Regions from separate parts of the Brevibacillus sp. MS2.2 genome, predicted to be linked through region 4. Evidence: riboswitches for the same ligand, from Rfam matches in the RefSeq annotation. Region 4 holds a riboswitch; each other region holds the start of a gene.
What was found. Region 4 has a riboswitch for S-adenosylmethionine ahead of HP568_RS26040 (sugar ABC transporter substrate-binding protein). Riboswitches for the same ligand answer to the same signal wherever they lie in the genome.
Positions count from the first base shown of each region.

Region 1: linked by a shared signal. The riboswitch ahead of HP568_RS00875 (BMP family lipoprotein) and the one ahead of HP568_RS26040 (sugar ABC transporter substrate-binding protein) in region 4 are both predicted to bind S-adenosylmethionine.
Region 2: linked by a shared signal. The riboswitch ahead of HP568_RS08200 (homoserine dehydrogenase) and the one ahead of HP568_RS26040 (sugar ABC transporter substrate-binding protein) in region 4 are both predicted to bind S-adenosylmethionine.
Region 3: linked by a shared signal. The riboswitch ahead of HP568_RS23630 (pyridoxal phosphate-dependent aminotransferase) and the one ahead of HP568_RS26040 (sugar ABC transporter substrate-binding protein) in region 4 are both predicted to bind S-adenosylmethionine.

Region 1 covers NZ_JABSUZ010000001.1:203,476-207,671, forward strand. Annotated here, with positions in the region: gene HP568_RS00870 (ABC transporter ATP-binding protein) at 1-386, opposite strand, end outside; gene HP568_RS00875 (BMP family lipoprotein) at 525-1,553, opposite strand; SAM riboswitch class I at 1,754-1,876, opposite strand; gene HP568_RS00880 (methyl-accepting chemotaxis protein) at 2,032-3,507, opposite strand; gene HP568_RS00885 (DUF3298 and DUF4163 domain-containing protein) at 3,663-4,196, shown strand, end outside.
Region 2 covers NZ_JABSUZ010000007.1:50,569-54,764, forward strand. Annotated here, with positions in the region: gene HP568_RS08185 (cyclase family protein) at 1-69, shown strand, start outside; gene HP568_RS08190 (DinB family protein) at 195-710, shown strand; gene HP568_RS08195 (methylated-DNA--[protein]-cysteine S-methyltransferase) at 718-1,209, shown strand; SAM riboswitch class I at 1,486-1,592, shown strand; SAM riboswitch class I at 1,659-1,770, shown strand; gene HP568_RS08200 (homoserine dehydrogenase) at 1,857-3,122, shown strand; gene HP568_RS08205 (CapA family protein) at 3,185-4,196, opposite strand, start outside.
Region 3 covers NZ_JABSUZ010000033.1:52,613-56,808, forward strand. Annotated here, with positions in the region: gene HP568_RS23625 (MFS transporter) at 1-1,246, shown strand, start outside; SAM riboswitch class I at 1,307-1,422, shown strand; gene HP568_RS23630 (pyridoxal phosphate-dependent aminotransferase) at 1,507-2,688, shown strand; gene HP568_RS23635 (hypothetical protein) at 2,842-3,312, shown strand; gene HP568_RS23640 (aminotransferase-like domain-containing protein) at 3,508-4,196, shown strand, end outside.
Region 4 covers NZ_JABSUZ010000043.1:33,900-38,095, reverse strand. Annotated here, with positions in the region: gene HP568_RS26045 (sugar ABC transporter ATP-binding protein) at 1-1,063, opposite strand, end outside; gene HP568_RS26040 (sugar ABC transporter substrate-binding protein) at 1,157-2,176, opposite strand; SAM riboswitch class I at 2,273-2,392, opposite strand; gene HP568_RS26035 (ATP-binding protein) at 2,595-3,848, shown strand.

The sequences.
Region 1 (4,196 bases), on a different contig from region 4:
CGATACTGCTCACTCAGCGCCCGCACCTTGTCCTCCGCGTCCTTTCTTTTGAAAAAACCCGCTTGCTTCGGCTCGTATCCGATCACGATATTTTCAGTCACACTGAATTCTCCGAAGAGCATAAAGTGCTGGTGAACCATCCCGATCCCTTTTCGAATCGCATCCTCTGGTCCGCGAAAAACGACTGGCTTACCGTTTAACACGATCTCTCCCGACGTCGGCTGCTCCATCCCGTACAGCATCCGCATCAGTGTCGTTTTGCCCGCTCCATTTTCCCCGACAATCGCGTGGACTTCTCCTGCTGCCAGTGAGAACGACACCTTGTCGTTGGCGGTAAAATCTCCGTACTTCTTGGTCATGCCCCTCATTTCCAAGCGATCGGTCATTCCCACTCCCTCATTTCTGTACGTCCTTTTATGAAAATGGAAGACCGACTACACAGCCGTAGTCGGTCACATCCATCACTGTGCACAAGCTTTACATAAGCGTTCAAAAAGTTAGCTTTTCAGCACCGAGCTACCTTTTTAAAACTGGTCTGGTACTTTGCGAGTACCCGCTACAATCTCATCGCTGATCGCTTTCACTTTATCCACCACTTCTTGTCCAATAAAAGCATGCAAAGGCGTTTTGCTTTCGTGCGTGACATAGGTTACGCCAACACCTTTTTCTTTCAAGCCGTACGCAACAACACCTGGTTTGAATGTTCCTTCTACAAAGGTCTTCACGGTTTCATAAGCTGCCGCGTCAGTCCCTTTCAATTGGGACAGAACAATATGCTCTGGATCAATCGTCGTACGGTCAACGTCCTGACCTGCTGTGAAGAAGCCTTTTTCCTTCGCTGCCTCGAAAACGCCGAGGTCGCCTACTGCTGCTGCACCGTTAATGAAGTCAGCGCCTTTGGAAGCTTGGAGCAAAGCCAATTCCTTCGCTTTTGCCGGGTCAGTGAAGCTTCCTACATAGTTGACCATCAGCTCTGCTTTTGGATTCGTCGCTTTCAAGCCCTCTTCGAAGCCAACTGTCCATTTTTTCAACTGCGGGATATCAAGAGCGACAACCATGCCCACTTTGTTCGTTTTCGTTGCCAGACCTGCTGCTGCTCCCACCAGGTAAGCTGCTTCCTGCTCACGGAAGGTAACACTGCGAACGTTTGGCAAATCCACTACAGTATCAATAATCGCAAAATTACGGTCAGGATTTTCGGTAGCTACTTTTTTCAATGCATCCTCTGATGTAAAGGAAGAAGTGATGATCAAATCATAATTTTCTGCAACAGCCACGCGCAAATTCTCTTCAATCGCTCCATGGTCCGTAGATTCAATCGTTTTCACTTCTGCACCCAGCTCTTGTGCGGCTTTCTTCGCACCATCATCCATTTGTTGGAAGAACGGATTCACACCGATTTTCTCGGGCAAAATCAAGGCAATTCGCTTTTTGGCCGCGCCCTCTTGTCCTGCCGCTTGTCCTCCTGGCTGATCAGCAGGTGCGCTTGTGCCAGTCGAGCACCCTGTTGCCAATACTGCGAATGTCGTTAATGCGAGCAATAGCTTCTTCATGATGTATCTCTCCCTATCCGAACTTTACGTTTTTCTTTATCCTAATAGGTAATGTACGGCTTTTTACCCATTTTTTCAATACCATTTACGAATATTCTCATATAAAATTAATTTATCGTTCGTTTATTACCCCCTTCCCTATACAAATACAACAAAAAAACTCTTCCCGGAGGAAGAGTTTGCGTACGTAGCCGTTCTCTTCCTCATCTGTCAAAACCATGGTACAGGTTTTGCAGGAATTGGCACCTTTCTGTTCATGCATAGACATGATCAGTGGTTGCCGGGCATCATCGGGCCAGTCCCTCCGCCGCTCTTGATAAGGTAGGTGAATATATTTAGTTACAATGGAATTCATTCTAGCAGAACGGTTCAAAAATGCAATTCTTTTTTCTCAATTCCAAACACTTCTAAAAGTAAATCGAAGTTTAAAAAGTCGTCTTTTCAGCACCGAGAAATTGGCGAGAACCACAGCCCCTACCTATTTTACGTGAAAGGTTTGCTGGAGACGATGAGACAACGTATTCAGCTCGCCCAGCTCTTCCGTAATCTCACGCACTTTTTGATGCTGGTTTTCTGCTGTCGCAAACAGCTCTTCCAAGTTGGCTACGGATTCCTCGGTTACCGCTGTAATGGTCGACATCTCGATGGCAACTTCACCGGAACGCACTTTTACCCGGTCCATGCTGGAGCTTACTTGATCAGCCGCTTCCAGGAAGGCCATCATCCCAGCACGCACTGCTTCGATGGAGGCCACTGTTTTCACCGCCAGCTCTTGGCCTTTTGCAACAGACGTTTCCCCATTGCTCATATGCTGCACCGCATTCTCACTTTCCTGATGGAGAGACTTCAAAATGTCGGTAATTTCCTGCGTAGCTGTCGCGCTTTGTTCCGCCAGCTTGCGTACCTCATCTGCTACAACAGCAAATCCACGTCCATGCTCGCCTGCACGCGCCGATTCAATCGCTGCATTCAGCGCCAAGAGATTCGTTTGTGTCGCGATCTGATTAATCGCGCCGACAATTTCCTCTACGCGATTCGCCTGCCGATTGAGCTGGTGAATCGTAGAGGCTGCTACATTGACTGCCTGCACAATTTGCTCCATCTGCAAGGACAGCTCGTTCATCATCTGAACACTATCTGCCAGACGACGGTTGTTTTGTTGCGATTCCGTTTTCATTGCATTGGTCTGTGTTGTGACTGCCTCGATTTCCTGGTCGATGGATTGAACCTCTTCTTCGATCTTCACCGTAGAATTCGCCTGCGATTCCATACCAACGGCGACTTCCTTGAAGGCTACCATCATTTCATCTGTATTGCGCTTCGTACCTTCCGCATGTTCATGAACATGATCGCTTGTACGATCCAGTTGCTCCGTCATTTCCTGGATGTTCAAAAGCATTTCTTCCAGACGGCGCTCCTTCTCTTCCGCTTCCTGCCTTGCGTCGTGCGCTTTTTGCAGGGAGGCTTGTCCGGCGAGACACAGATACGTGACGGCTCCCATCATCATGAGAATCGCTACGATACGCACACCCAGATTAAGCTCGGAAAAATCACCGTTGAAAATCTCGTACGTTCCCGTATAAAACCCGACAACCGTGACGACGATTTGGGTAATTCCCGCTGTTACTACTAGCTTCCAGTCCAAATAGGCTGCCAAAAAGCCCATGACGATGAAGGCGAGGAACGAAACCTCTTGATAAGTGGTAAAGTGATCGAATGAAATCGCATAAAACATGAGTCCGATTGCTACCAGATAACGAATCACATGACTATCTTTGCGAATGAAATAATACGGCGAAACAATTAAAGTGACCAGCAATCCCAAGGACGTCACTTTCCAGAAGTTCACATCCACTTGGTAGGCAATGAGTCCCGCCATCCACAAATGATTCCATAGGATGAAAATCATAAAGCCTTCTTTGTCAGTCAAGGTATTGCGAATCAATTGAATCATAATTGCCCCCCTTTTTCCTATTACTTATGTATCGGATTCTTTCCCCATTATATAGCCAAACCTTTGCCAAATTTGTGAAAAAAGTGAGAACAGCCAAAAACAATTTCGAATAGGCTATTACACAACTCACACGTACAGGAGGCAACCGGAGAAAAGTGGAACTCAATCAATTGCCAGCCACTGTGCTGACACGGACGATTAGCCGTCCGAACACTACGATTTACTATCCCCAATTGGCAGGCTTAGCCAATCAGCAAGCGGAAAAAGAGATCAACCGGGCGATTTCTCAAACGGTTCAAGGCTTAATTCATGAGCAGCAACGGGTTCAGGTACCGGGAAATACAGAAATGCAAGGAAGCTACGAGATCAAGACAAACGAACGCGGTATTTTCAGCGTCGTGTTGAGCAACTACGCCTACACACCGCAAATGGCTCATGGCATGACCTTCCTCGGGTCGATCACTGCAGATATCCAAACAGGCAAGCTGTATACACTGCGGGAATTATTCAAGCCAGGAAGCGATTACGTCAAGGTGATTTCTGAAAACATCAAGCGTCAAATCAAAGAAAGAAACATCCCCACACTCAATGGCTTTACTTCGATTAAGCCCGATCAAGATTATTACCTCGCCGACAAAGCACTGGTCATCTACTTCCAGTTGTACGAAATTACGCCCTATTACGTCGGT
Region 2 (4,196 bases), on a different contig from region 4:
CTCAAGCTGATCGGCACGGATGCAGCCCCGGCAAGGGTCCTACTGTTTGAAGGCTTACATAGCGTATAATGGTGACGGTCACCCGCCTGTGAAGATCAGGCGGGTTCGTTCGTATTGGACAAGAAATGCTTGGCTGAGGATGCATAGTGGTATAATTTGTCTATCCAAAATGAATGAAGAGGAGTGGGAAATGCATGCTCAAACGACCAGAGCAGGATGAATACGCTGCATATTTTGACTATTATATTGGACTTGTACCGGAGGGGGATCTGCAAACGATCCTTACACAACAAGGAGAGAGGCAAGTCGCATTATTTTCGTCACTTGCGCCTGAGCAAATTGATTATCGGTATGCACCAGGCAAATGGTCGGTAAAAGAGGTTTTGGGTCATCTCGTCGATACAGAACGCATCATGAGCTATCGCTTGCTGAGAATCGCGAGAGGAGATCAGACACCCCTCGTTGGTTTTGATGAGAATGCTTTTGTCGAACACGGGTGTTTTCAGCGAAGAGACCTCTCTGATTTAGTGGAAGAGTATAAGGCTGTTCGGGCTTCCACCATCGCGCAGGTTCGCGGAATCTCCCCAGAAGCGTGGTTGCGTACAGGACTTGCCAACGGAAACAAGCTATCTGCAAGGACGCTGGCCTATGTGATTGTTGGACATGAAGCTCACCACAGAACCATTTTGAAAGATCGGTATCTAGGGTAGGTCTTGTATGGAGAGATTACAGACAATTGATTATGTTTCGCCACTCGGCATCTTGGAAATCAGTGGGACAGAAGACGGGGTATGTTCGATCATGTTCACAGATCGGGACGAACCCATTTTGCTTGAACAAGTAGACAAATGCCTAGAGCCTCTCCTCGTTTGTCGGCAACAACTGGACGAATATTTTTCCGGCGAGAGACAGTCCTTTTCTGTTCCCCTGTGTATGAAAGGGACAGACTTTCAGAAAACAGTCTGGCACACATTGATCACTCTTCCCTATGCGCACAAGATTACGTACAAGGAGCTAGCCGCGTTGATTGGGAAGGAAAATGCGGTGAGGGCTGTCGGGAATGCCAACGGAAAAAATCGGCTGAACATCATCGTACCCTGTCACAGAATTATAGGAGCAAACGGGAGTTTAACAGGCTATTCGGGTGGCTTGTGGCGAAAGGAATGGCTACTGGCCCACGAACAATGTTCACAAAATAGGGAAAAATAAGGTAAAATCTGAGGGTAGTAGTGAGAATAGACAATTTCATAGAGGGAAACAGGTTCCTTATGGCGTGCGATGATGCAACTTATGATTTGCCAATGGTGCGGATATGTCGAGGAAAAAGAGCTGCCTGAGGAATGCCAGGAGGGCGGGTTTCATTGCACTTGCTGCAGTATGGAAGAGGTAGAAAGCCTGGCCAAATCAGCTTGCAATCAGAAAAGAAAGAATTTTGTTGACGCTTGCCTTGGAATTTCTTAGAATAAAGCTCAACAGCATAAATGGTTCTTATCCAGAGAGGTGGAGGGTCTGGCCCGATGAAGCCCAGCAACCGTTGCATATTGCGACAAGGTGCCAATTCCTGCGAGACGTTTCGTCTCGATAGATAAGAAGCGGGTTACTCCATTAGTAGATGAACCTTCTTCTTAGCGAAGAAGGTTTTTTTCAATTTCATATTTTCTTTATCCAGAGAGGTGGAGGGACTGGCCCGATGAAGCCCGGCAACCGTCACGCATATTTTGTGACAAGGTGCCAATTCCTGCAGGACATATACGTCCTGGTAGATAAGGAGGAGGAGCAGTAGCTGCTAACAAGCCTTCTTCTTATCGAAGATGGCTTTTCTTTTTATCTAAAATTCGGGGTATGGGGTGGTCAGGATGAGTGCAGAAGTGGTACGCGTGGGATTATTGGGATTGGGGACAGTGGGTGGAGGCGTAATCAAAACGATCCGTTCACAACAGGAGAAGCTGGCTTCTCGTCTGGGTAAACGAATTGAGATCGTCAAGGCATTGGTGCGTGACTCGGAAAAAGAGCGGGCGGTTCCTATCGACCCGACTTTACTGACAACAGACTTTGAGGATGTATTGAATAGCGATGTGGATATCGTGGTGGAGGTCATGGGCGGTGTAGAACCTACCTATGACTACGTCCGTGCTTTGATCGAAAAGGGCTGCCATGTAGTAACTGCCAACAAAGAACTTTTGGCGAAAAAAGGAACAGAGCTAGTCGATTTGGCCAATCAGCATCAAGTGCATCTTGCCTATGAAGCGAGTGTGGCAGGGGGCATCCCGATCTTGAGCGTGCTCCGGCAGTTCCTGCGCACGAACGATATTCAAGGCGTTCGCGGTATTCTCAACGGAACAACGAACTTCATTTTGACGAAAATGGAGGCAGAGCAGCTCTCTTACCAGGAGGTGCTCAAGCAAGCGCAGGAGCTGGGCTATGCGGAAGCAGACCCTCGTTCGGATGTAGAAGGCTTTGATGCTATGTACAAGTTGTATATCTTGGCACAGCTTGTTTACGGAGAATCATTGCCTTTAGCAGATGTTGTTCGCAAAGGAATTGCAGATTTGTCAGCAGGTCACATTCGGATTGCGAGCGAGCTGGGATACCGGATCAAGCTGATCGCGCAGGCCTATCAAGCTGAGAAAGGAATTCGCCTATCTGTTGAACCAACCATGCTTCCGCTGAGCCATCCGTTGGCGCAAATCCACGACGCGTTTAATGCTGTACAGCTATCCGGCAACATCGTGGGAGACTTGTTGTTTACAGGAAGAGGGGCAGGAGAGCTCCCTACAGCGAGTGCTGTCGTCGAGGATTTGGCCTATTTATTGACACAGCCATTCACACCGCATCCTACCTGGAAAGAAAAAACGGCTCCCAAAGCTGGTGTCACGGTGGACTCGGAAGAACACGTCCTGTGTTATCTGGAGGGCTCATGTCATACTGCTACGCCAGACCGTGTCTTGCATTTCCTTCAGCAGGCAGGAGTCAACGTGCATAAACTTAAAGTCCAATTCGACTTGGGAGGCGTCTTGCGCGCAGGTTTGATCGTGACAGGAATCAGTGAAGAGCACGAGTCCCTATTGAAAAATGATTTTGGCTTAGAAGTGCGCTGCTTCCCCATTATCGAATCTGCGTAAGAAAGAGGAATCATAAGAAGAAGAGCCGTATCTCTAGTTAGCTAGAAACACGGCTTCTTTTGTCAGGGGGCAGTCTCCACCGCTTTTGCACGCGGCTGTACACGCCCGTCGCTTTGGATGTCAACCCTTTCAGAAATGGATTCAATGCGTTTTAGCAGGGCAGCGCCGTTGCTTTCATTCATGGGTACAGCTTGTCCCAATTCTGCGTGAAACGGAAGCATCGTCAGCTCACAATCACCACTTTTCGTACAGCTTGCTTGCAGAACCATCGTTTCCCAAGTCTTGGGTTCGTTTGATCGTGTGAAAATGAAATTGCCGAGACTGTACGCAATCCATTTTTCGTTGTATCGTTCAAAACCTTGCAGGACATGAGGATGACCGCCAACAATCAAATCTGCACCAGCATCGATGTAGGCACGAGACAACTCTTTTTGATGATCGACAGGATAATCGGAGCGTTCCTTGCCCCAGTGTGCAATCACCACGACGAGATCCGCTTGGTTGTTCGCATCTTGGATCGCTTTCACTGCTAGCGTAGGATCATAGGAAGCGGCCATACCCGGCTGGGAATTCCCTGCATACCAGCTCGTTTCGGGAATGACCCTGCTGAAGCCGAGAATCGCGATCTTGATGCCGTTCTTTTCTATCAATACAGGAGAATAGGCACGGCTTGCATCCTTTCCGGCGCCGACGTATTCAATCCGGTTTTTGTCCAAAGCGTCAAAGGTATCCAGTAATCCCGGAACTCCTTGGTCCATGGAGTGATTATTGGCGAGATTCACCACATCAATCCCAGCGTTTTTCATGGCAGGAACAGCAAGTGGCGACGATTTGTAGACATACGCCTTGTTCTGTGCAGCAACACCTGTTTCGGTGATCGGTGTCTCCAAATTGGCAATCGTGATATCATCTTGCAAAAAGAGCGAGCTTACATGCTTGTATGGGTAGTCATAGCTGTTTGCGAGTAAGGTTTTCTCTACATTTCCTGACATCATAATGTCACCGACAAAGGTGAGCTGCACAGAAGCCTTTTGGTTCACGGTATTGTCAGGTGCAGGCTGCGTGTTCGGGTTG
Region 3 (4,196 bases), on a different contig from region 4:
GTGGGAATCCTATCCGAGCAGCATTCGTTTATTGGCGATTGCTGCCGTCATTTTTTCTACCGGAATGGCGTGTATTTGGCCGCTAGTCACGATCTATATTCACAACCATCTCGGAAAGCCGCTGACTGTAGCCGGCTTCTTGTTGCTTTTAAATCAAGGCGCATTCTTGATCGGGAGTATTGTCGGCGGGATGATGTTTGACCGCTGGGGCAAAATGCGCACCATCATTGTCGGTTCCATTGGCGTTATTCTGATATCGATCGGCTTAGGTGTTACGCAAGATTTTACGATTTATGTTGCCTTGCTTCTGCTGAATGGACTTTTTTACGGAACACTTTCTCCTGTGATGAATGCACTGGCCGTAGTGTTATGGCCGGACGGAGGACGGAAAGGAATCAATCTGATTTATGTCTCCCTCAATGTGGGGGTAGCTGCCGGTTCTGCGTTGGGCGGCTTCTTGGCAAGTGTGTCATTTGCCTGGACGTTTTTCGGTAATGCCATTTCGCAAGTGGTCGTTCTCGCCATGTTCATGCTCATTTTGCCGCGTCAGTTAAAAAGGGTGGAACAACAAAGCCAAAACTCGACGACTGGACAAAGCATGCCTGAGCAAGCAACTGGTGATGTGCTGCGACAACCACAGCAAGAGTCAAAGGTGGTATGGGGGGCTTTGCTGCTATTATGCGGGGGGCTATTAATTAGCTGGATTGTCTATGTACAGTGGACGACGGTGCTGTCGACTTACATGCAATCCCTGGGCATTACACTCCGTCAATACAGTCTGTTGTGGACGCTGAATGGCGGCTTGATCCTGTTCGGTCAGCCGTTGATTGCGTGGGTCATTCGACGCTTTGCCCGTACGCTAAAGGCACAAATGCTCTTGGGCGCTTATATTTTTGCCTTGTCGATGCTGATTTTGTCTCAATCAACGGCTTATGCAGGCTTTGTGGCAGGCATGTTCATCATGACGCTGGGAGAAATGCTCGTGTGGCCAGCGGTGCCGGCTGTTGCTGCACAGTTTACGCCAGAGGGACGAGAAGGCTTCATTCAAGGGCTGATTGCAGGGACTGGATCAGCTGGACGGATGCTCGGACCATTGCTTGGCGCATTCATTTTCCAATCGATTCATGCGCAGGGACTATTGTTCGTGATGGCAGGCTTGTCGTTGGTGTCTGTCGCATTCTTTGCCTTCCACACCTCTTTTCAAAAAAGAAGGCATCAAGTACCCGTACAGAATCAAGCATCTTGACACGGTATACGTGCTCAAGTAGTATGATATAGACGAAAAAACAGTATATTCCGTGTGTTTGACTTATTCAGAGAGGTGGAGGGACTGGCCCTATGAAGCCCGGCAGCGGATCTGTTCCATGTGATGGACAGATGCTGTGCCAATTCCAGCAGGATTTTTTTCCTGACAGATAAGGACGTGACCAAGCTGATCTCCCCCTTTTTCTGTATGGAAAAAGGGGGTTTTACTGTATTGGGCCCCAAGAAAGGAATGGAAGAAAGATGCGCATTCAACCCTCCGACATGATTGATCGACTCCCTACCCAGTTTTTTGCGACCCTGGTGGCAAAAGTAAACAAGGTCATTGCGCAAGGCCATGACGTCATTAACCTGGGGCAGGGCAATCCCGATTTGCCGACACCGCCGCACATTATTGAGGAATTACAGGCACAAGCGGCACAACCACTCCATCACAAATATCCGCCTTTTCAGGGACGCGTGGAACTGAAGCAGGCAGTGGCTCATTGGTATAAGCAAGAATTTGATGTGGACCTCGATCCGGAGGAAGAAGTAGCGATATTGTTCGGCAGCAAAACCGGACTCGTAGAGATTTGCCAAGTACTCATGAACGCAGGCGATGTTGCACTGGTTCCAGATCCAGGCTATCCGGATTATTGGTCGGGGGTTGCTGTCGTAAACGGACGGATGGTCATGATGCCGCTGAAGGCGGAAAATGACTTCTTGCCAGACTACAGCCAGCTCTCCCAAGCTGATTTGGATCGAGCGAAACTGATGTTTCTCAACTATCCGAACAATCCGACAGCAGTCAACGCACCACTCGAGTTTTATGAGGAAACGATTCGTTTTGCGCGAAAACATGAAATCGTCGTCTGCCACGACTTCGCCTACGGGGCGATCAGCTATGACGGGAAAAAGCCGGTCAGCTTCATGCAGGTTCCGGGAGCAAAAGAAGTGGGCGTAGAATTCTATACGTTGTCTAAAACGTACAACATGGCAGGCTGGCGTGTTGGTGCCATGGTAGGGAATCGCGAGCTGGTTCGTCTGATCAATCTCATTCAGGACCATTACTTCGTCAGTCTGTTCGGAGCGGTACAGATGGCGGCAGCCAAAGCGATGACGGAGTCGCAGCAGTGCGTTCGCGACCTCGTGGCTGTCTACGAAAGCCGCCGCAATGCCTTGTACTCCAATCTGCATCGGATTGGCTGGCAGGCTCCACCATCACAAGGTTCGTTTTTTGCTTGGCTTCCTGTTCCAAGCGGCTTCACATCCGTGGAGTTCTCTGACCTGCTTTTGGAAAAAGCGCATGTTGTCGTAGCGCCGGGAAATGGCTTTGGTCCGACAGGTGAGGGCTATGTGAGAGCGGCTTTGTTATCCAATGAAGATCGTCTCGCAGAAGCGGTCCAACGGATTGAGCGGTTAGGGTTATTTACGAAAACCAAATAAAAGCGAGTCAAATTGGCCACACTACCATATAAATGGAGTGTGGTTTTTTCTTCTAGAATAAAAATCATTCTCATTATTGACAGATAATGATTTTCATTATACGATGTCATTGTTGTTAATGATAATTAGTCTCAGCGAGAGCGGGAGGGTACCATGCGCTATCAGATTAACGGTTACACGGATATGTATACGGTGATCGCCAACGAGCGGAAAATCGGCGGAGCCATTGAAGCAGGCCAGATTCGCTTGCGGACTGGAGAAGTTTACGCCAATGCTGTTCTCACTCGGTTGGAAATGTCAGGTGCGCATTTTTGCTCGATCGGATTTGTAACAGAAGAAGGCAAAAGACTGATTGTCCATGTGAATGATATCAGCATGATCGCTGATGCTCGTCACGTTAACGTTTGTGAGCTGACGAACGAATGCATGAGAGTGGAGAAGTCCGCAGAGAGACTGAAGCGATTGAAGCGTCTCTGTGAACTGAATGAAGGCAGCTGTACGCCGACCTTCCAGGAAGAGGCGTTACTGTTGGCAAGCGATATTGGTATGGAAGAAGCGTCCGCGCATGTAGACCTCTCTTTCCTCCCACACACAGAGAAACCACGTGTGTTCCGAATTGCCTAGGAAGATATAGCCCATACATATGGACCCCTTTTCGTTTGATACGAAGAGGGGTTTTTTGCATGAAGTGTGTCAAGACTAACGATTGAACAACCGCTCGACATAGTCAAAACCTATCCACTCATAGCTACCAAGGATTGGACTTACGAGAGGGAGAGTGATAAAACAAGGATAAGCAAAATCAAGGGGGAACGGAACATGGAGTACTCATTTTCAAAATCTGTTGAAGCACTATCCTCCTCGGCTGTCCGGGAAATCTTGAAGCTGACCCAAGGCAATCAAGTGCTCTCGCTCGCAGGTGGACTGCCAGCAGAGGATTCTTTTCCAATCGCAGAGATGCGCGAAGCGTTCAACCGCGCATTCGAACAAGGAGCAAAAGCTCTTCAGTACGGATTGACTGATGGTTACTTGCCGCTTCGTGAGTGGATTGCATCCCGCATGAAGCAAAAGCATATGAACGTCGGTTCAGATAATATGATCATCACTACGGGCTCTCAGCAAGCAGTAGACTTGTTGTGCCGTGTATATTTAGACGAAGGCGATGTCGTTCTCGTAGAAAACCCTACTTATTTGGCAGCCGTTCAGTTGTTCCAATTTCGGGGAATCAAAGCGATTCCCGTAGACGGTGATGCCGATGGGATGGATCTGGACGATCTGGCGAAAAAAATAGCCCAGTATCGTCCGAAAATGGTGTACGTCATTCCTACCTTTGCCAATCCGACAGGAAAGGTATGGAGCCTCGAACGCCGTCTCGGATTGCTTCGTCAATGTAAGGCCCAAAACATTCTCATTCTGGAAGACGATCCATATGGAGAGATCCAATTCGATGGGGAAGCACCGTATCGCTCGATTTTCTCACTGGATGAGCATCCGACTGATTCCTGTGT
Region 4 (4,196 bases):
CAGACAGGTTGTTCTGTACCGACTCCTCTACGAAAATTCCTTCTTTGCGCCTTTCCTCCGGGACGAGCACGATTCCTGCATCGACGGCTTCCTTTGGCGAGCGCAGTTGGACACGTGTTCCATGCAATCGAACGGCTCCAGCCTTTGCCTCATCTGCACCGAAGAGCAATCGGGCGAGCTCAGTCTTTCCTGCCCCAACCAGACCGACGACACCCACGATCTCTCCCTCGCGAACCTGCAAGTCGACTCCGTGTACTTTGCCGCCAGCCACACCTGACGCCTCAAAAATCGTTTCGCCAATCGGCACTGCAAGCTTTGGGAACTCCTCGTCAAAGCTTTTGCCCAGCATGTTCGCGATCACTTCGTCCATATTGGTCTTCGCCGTGTCTGTGGTCACGACATGCTGTCCATCGCGCATAATGGTGATCCGATCACAGATTTCAAAGATTTCCGGCAACCTGTGGGAGATATAAATGATTCCGACCCCAGCTTTTTTCAACTGCGCAATGATTTGAAACAGCCGCTCGCTCTCCTTCGTGCTCAACGGCGCTGTCGGTTCATCGAAAATGACGTACTTCGCCTTTTGAACGGTCGCCCGTGCAATCAAAATCAATTGCTTTTCTGATAGCGTACATTCTTCAACGAGCATCCTCACTGGAATAGAGAAGCCGAAGTTTTTTAAAATCTGCTCTGATTCGTTGTACAAGCTCTGCCAGTTGATCAGTCCCTTGGTTTTCGCCTGGACGAGTTGATCGAGTAAAATATTCTCAGCGACGCTTAAATACGGGATCAAGGCGGTGTCCACTTCCTGATATACACATTGAATGCCCTGTGCTTTGGCGTCCTGCGGCGAATTGATCGTCACGACCTGTCCATCGATGGTGATCGTACCGCCATCTGCCTGATACGCTCCCGTGAGGATTTTCATCAGGGTACTCTTTCCCGCGCCATTGGCACCGAGGAGAGCGTGAACCTCTCCTGCGCGCACCTCGAAATCGACGGATCGCAGAGCAGGAACCCCAGAAAACTGCTTCGCCATCCCTTTCATCTGCAATGTGGACATTTTTCACACCTCCTGTTTACCTGCGTATTCCAACCTCTATAAGGAAAAATCCCGTTGACGGATACAGCTCAACGGGAAAAGCCAATTTGGTTCTTACTTGCCCCACTCTTGTACATATTGGGACAGGTCGCCCATCGTTACTTTTTTATCCTTCGGCAGGTCTTCCTGTTTCACCAGCACTGGATTCAGCTTCACGTTATCTGGTACTTGCTCGCCTTTGATTTTTTGGAACACGGTTTGCGCATGAATGCGTCCGATATTGGATGGGTCTACCGCTGCCGTCGCTGTCCACGGAGAGTTTTCCGCCTGGATCATTTGCAGATCCTCATCGCTCAAATCGATGGAGTATACTTTGATTTCCGTACGGCCTGCTTGCTGAATGGCACGTGTCGCCCCTTTGGCAAATTCATCCCAAGCCGCCCATACTGCTGTGATGTCGCCTTTGTTCGGATACTTTTTCAAGATCGCTTCCATCTGCGTTTGTGTATCGAGTGCCGTATTGTTGGTAGCAGAACCGAATGCCGCAATCTCTTTTATGTCCGGGTATTTCTTCTGGAAAGCTTCATACGTGACTTGGCGTTTTTCCATCGGCGCAAAGCCAGCTACCCAAATTTTTACGATGCTGCCTTTGCCGTTTGTATCTGCCGCCAGCTTCTCCAGGCTCAGCTCTGCCAATTTGTTGTCATCCTGCGCCACTACTGGCACGCCTGGAATGTTGATGTCTGTATCAAACAGAACGACCGGGATTTTTCTATCCACGGCTTTTTGCGTGCCCTGCTGCAACGCTTCTGCCGTACCATGGTCGATCAGAATGCCATCAAACTTTTGATTCACAGCCGCATCGAGGTTGGACGCCATTTTTGCCAGATCGGTATCTGCGTTGAATACAGTCAACTCGCCGCCATTTTTCTCCACCTCTGTCTTCACGCCATTAATGTATTGAGCGGAGAACGTCCCTACGTTTTGGCGCATGATCAATGCGATTCTCTTTGCGTTCTCTCCGCCCTGCTGGTTCGTGCTGCCGGTTCCGGTGCTTGTTCCTCCGCCGCATGCCGTCACGAGTACAGACGCAGCCACAACAAGTGAAGTCAGTAATCCCAGTTTCTTTTTCATCACAAATGTTCCCCCTTTTTCTTTTTGACAACAGATGACAAAAGCAAAAAATCCTCTTTCACAGAGAAAGAGGACAAAAATCGACAAGATTCTCGCCTCTTATCTGTCAGGTATTCTACCTGTTGGAGTTAGCACCTTGGCTCGAAAGAACGCATTCTCTCGTGCTAGGTTGCCGGGCTTCATAGGGCCATTCCCTCAGCCTTCTCTTGATAAGAGTAGTTTCTATTTTCAAAACGTTTGTATAAGTATATACAGAATATAATCTGGCAATTACCTATCTGTCAACTGGGTTTACCGAAAGAATTTTCTTGATAAATATTCCAGTTTCTTATGTAACATCAAGAGGGATTTTGTTGTGTCTTGTCGAATTATCGTAGATTGATACAAGCCTAGCAAATATTTGCGATGGGGATGCTACATGAGTCTATTAAAAGAAGTCATTCTTCAATGGTTTTTCGCCATTATCCCGTTTGTGTTTTTCAACATCTATTACCGTGACAAAATGAGGAACTACAGCCGTTCCTTTATTGTCATCACCAGCTCAGCCTGCATGTTTCTCGCGATGACCTTCGCCCCGAGCGTCACGAATGGCATGTTTTTTGATATCCGACACATCATCATTCTTTTCGGACTGGTTTATGGCGGAATCGAGATTGCCTTGCTCCTTCTGATTGAAGCCTTGGTTTATCGGTACTACCTAGGTGGCGAAGGAACATGGGTTGCCATGCTGATCCTTACAGTCAATTTTGTCTTGTCACTCTTTTTGTATCGACACTATAAAGCCAGTTATCGGAAAACACTGTATCTTTTTATGACGAGTGCGATTTTTTCAACGGTTGCTTTAGGGACTACTTATTACTTTTTTCCCACGTATGTAACTCAACACCTCGTTTACTACACCATAGTGATTCCTATTCAAAACTTTTTCGGCCTCTGGTTATTAATGTCGCTTTTCAGCAAATGCGTTTCGGATAAGGAGCTGTTTATTCGCCACGCGCAAAATGAAAAAATCCAGACGATGAGCCATGTTGCTGCATCGCTTGCACACGAGGTTCGCAATCCGCTGACAGCTGTCAAAGGCTTCTTGAAACTAATACAGGAACGTCCGGAAAATTTGGTAAAAGTCGATCAATACATTCGCATCAGTCTCGACGAAATCCAACGGACAGAAGCCATTTTGACCGAGTACCTTGCGATTTCCAAGCCACTCAAGGAACGGCATGAGATCATTAATGTGAGCGAACATCTCCATGCCATCCGCGAAGTGATGCTCCCCTTTGCCAATATGCATAACGTGGAGCTTACGCTGCAAGACTTTGAGAGACCTGTAACGATCAAGGCCAATCCAGACGAGTTCAAGCAAGTGTTGGTGAATTTCATCAAAAATGCCATCGAGGCGTGCTCGGATATTTCGGACGGAAAAGTCTCCCTGGACTTGCTCATCGAGCGAAACAAAGCCGTTTTGGTCATCAAGGATAACGGTATCGGTATGGATGCAGGACAGATCAGCCGCCTCGGAACGATTTACTTTTCTACGAAGACAACTGGGACCGGTCTTGGATTGACGTATTCCTATCATGTCATTCATGCGATTGGCGGAACGGTCAATGTATCAAGCAAACCACGAGTAGGAACCAAGTTCACCATTATGCTCCCGTATAAGGCACAGTAACTTCATGCAGGTTTTGCAGAGGAACTGTGCCTTTTTCCATTCGATCGATAATGATGCAACAGGGGGGAGTCTCCCCCTGGTGTCTCTCTTTCCCGGACGTCTGGGAAGATCGAGTTTTTTTATGCCGTTTGATGATTAAAAAACCCACGCCCATATCAGATCAATAGCCACAAAAGCTGTTACCACCATGAGCAATTTCGAAAAGCTAATCTTGCCTTCTTTATCCGTATCTTTTCGATAAGGTGGTTGAAATCCCAATATGTTTAAAAACCCATTTATGTAGGAAAACAAAATCGTAACTAGCCCTACGAGGATTGATTCCAATAGATTAGCCCCTTCCGTTACTCT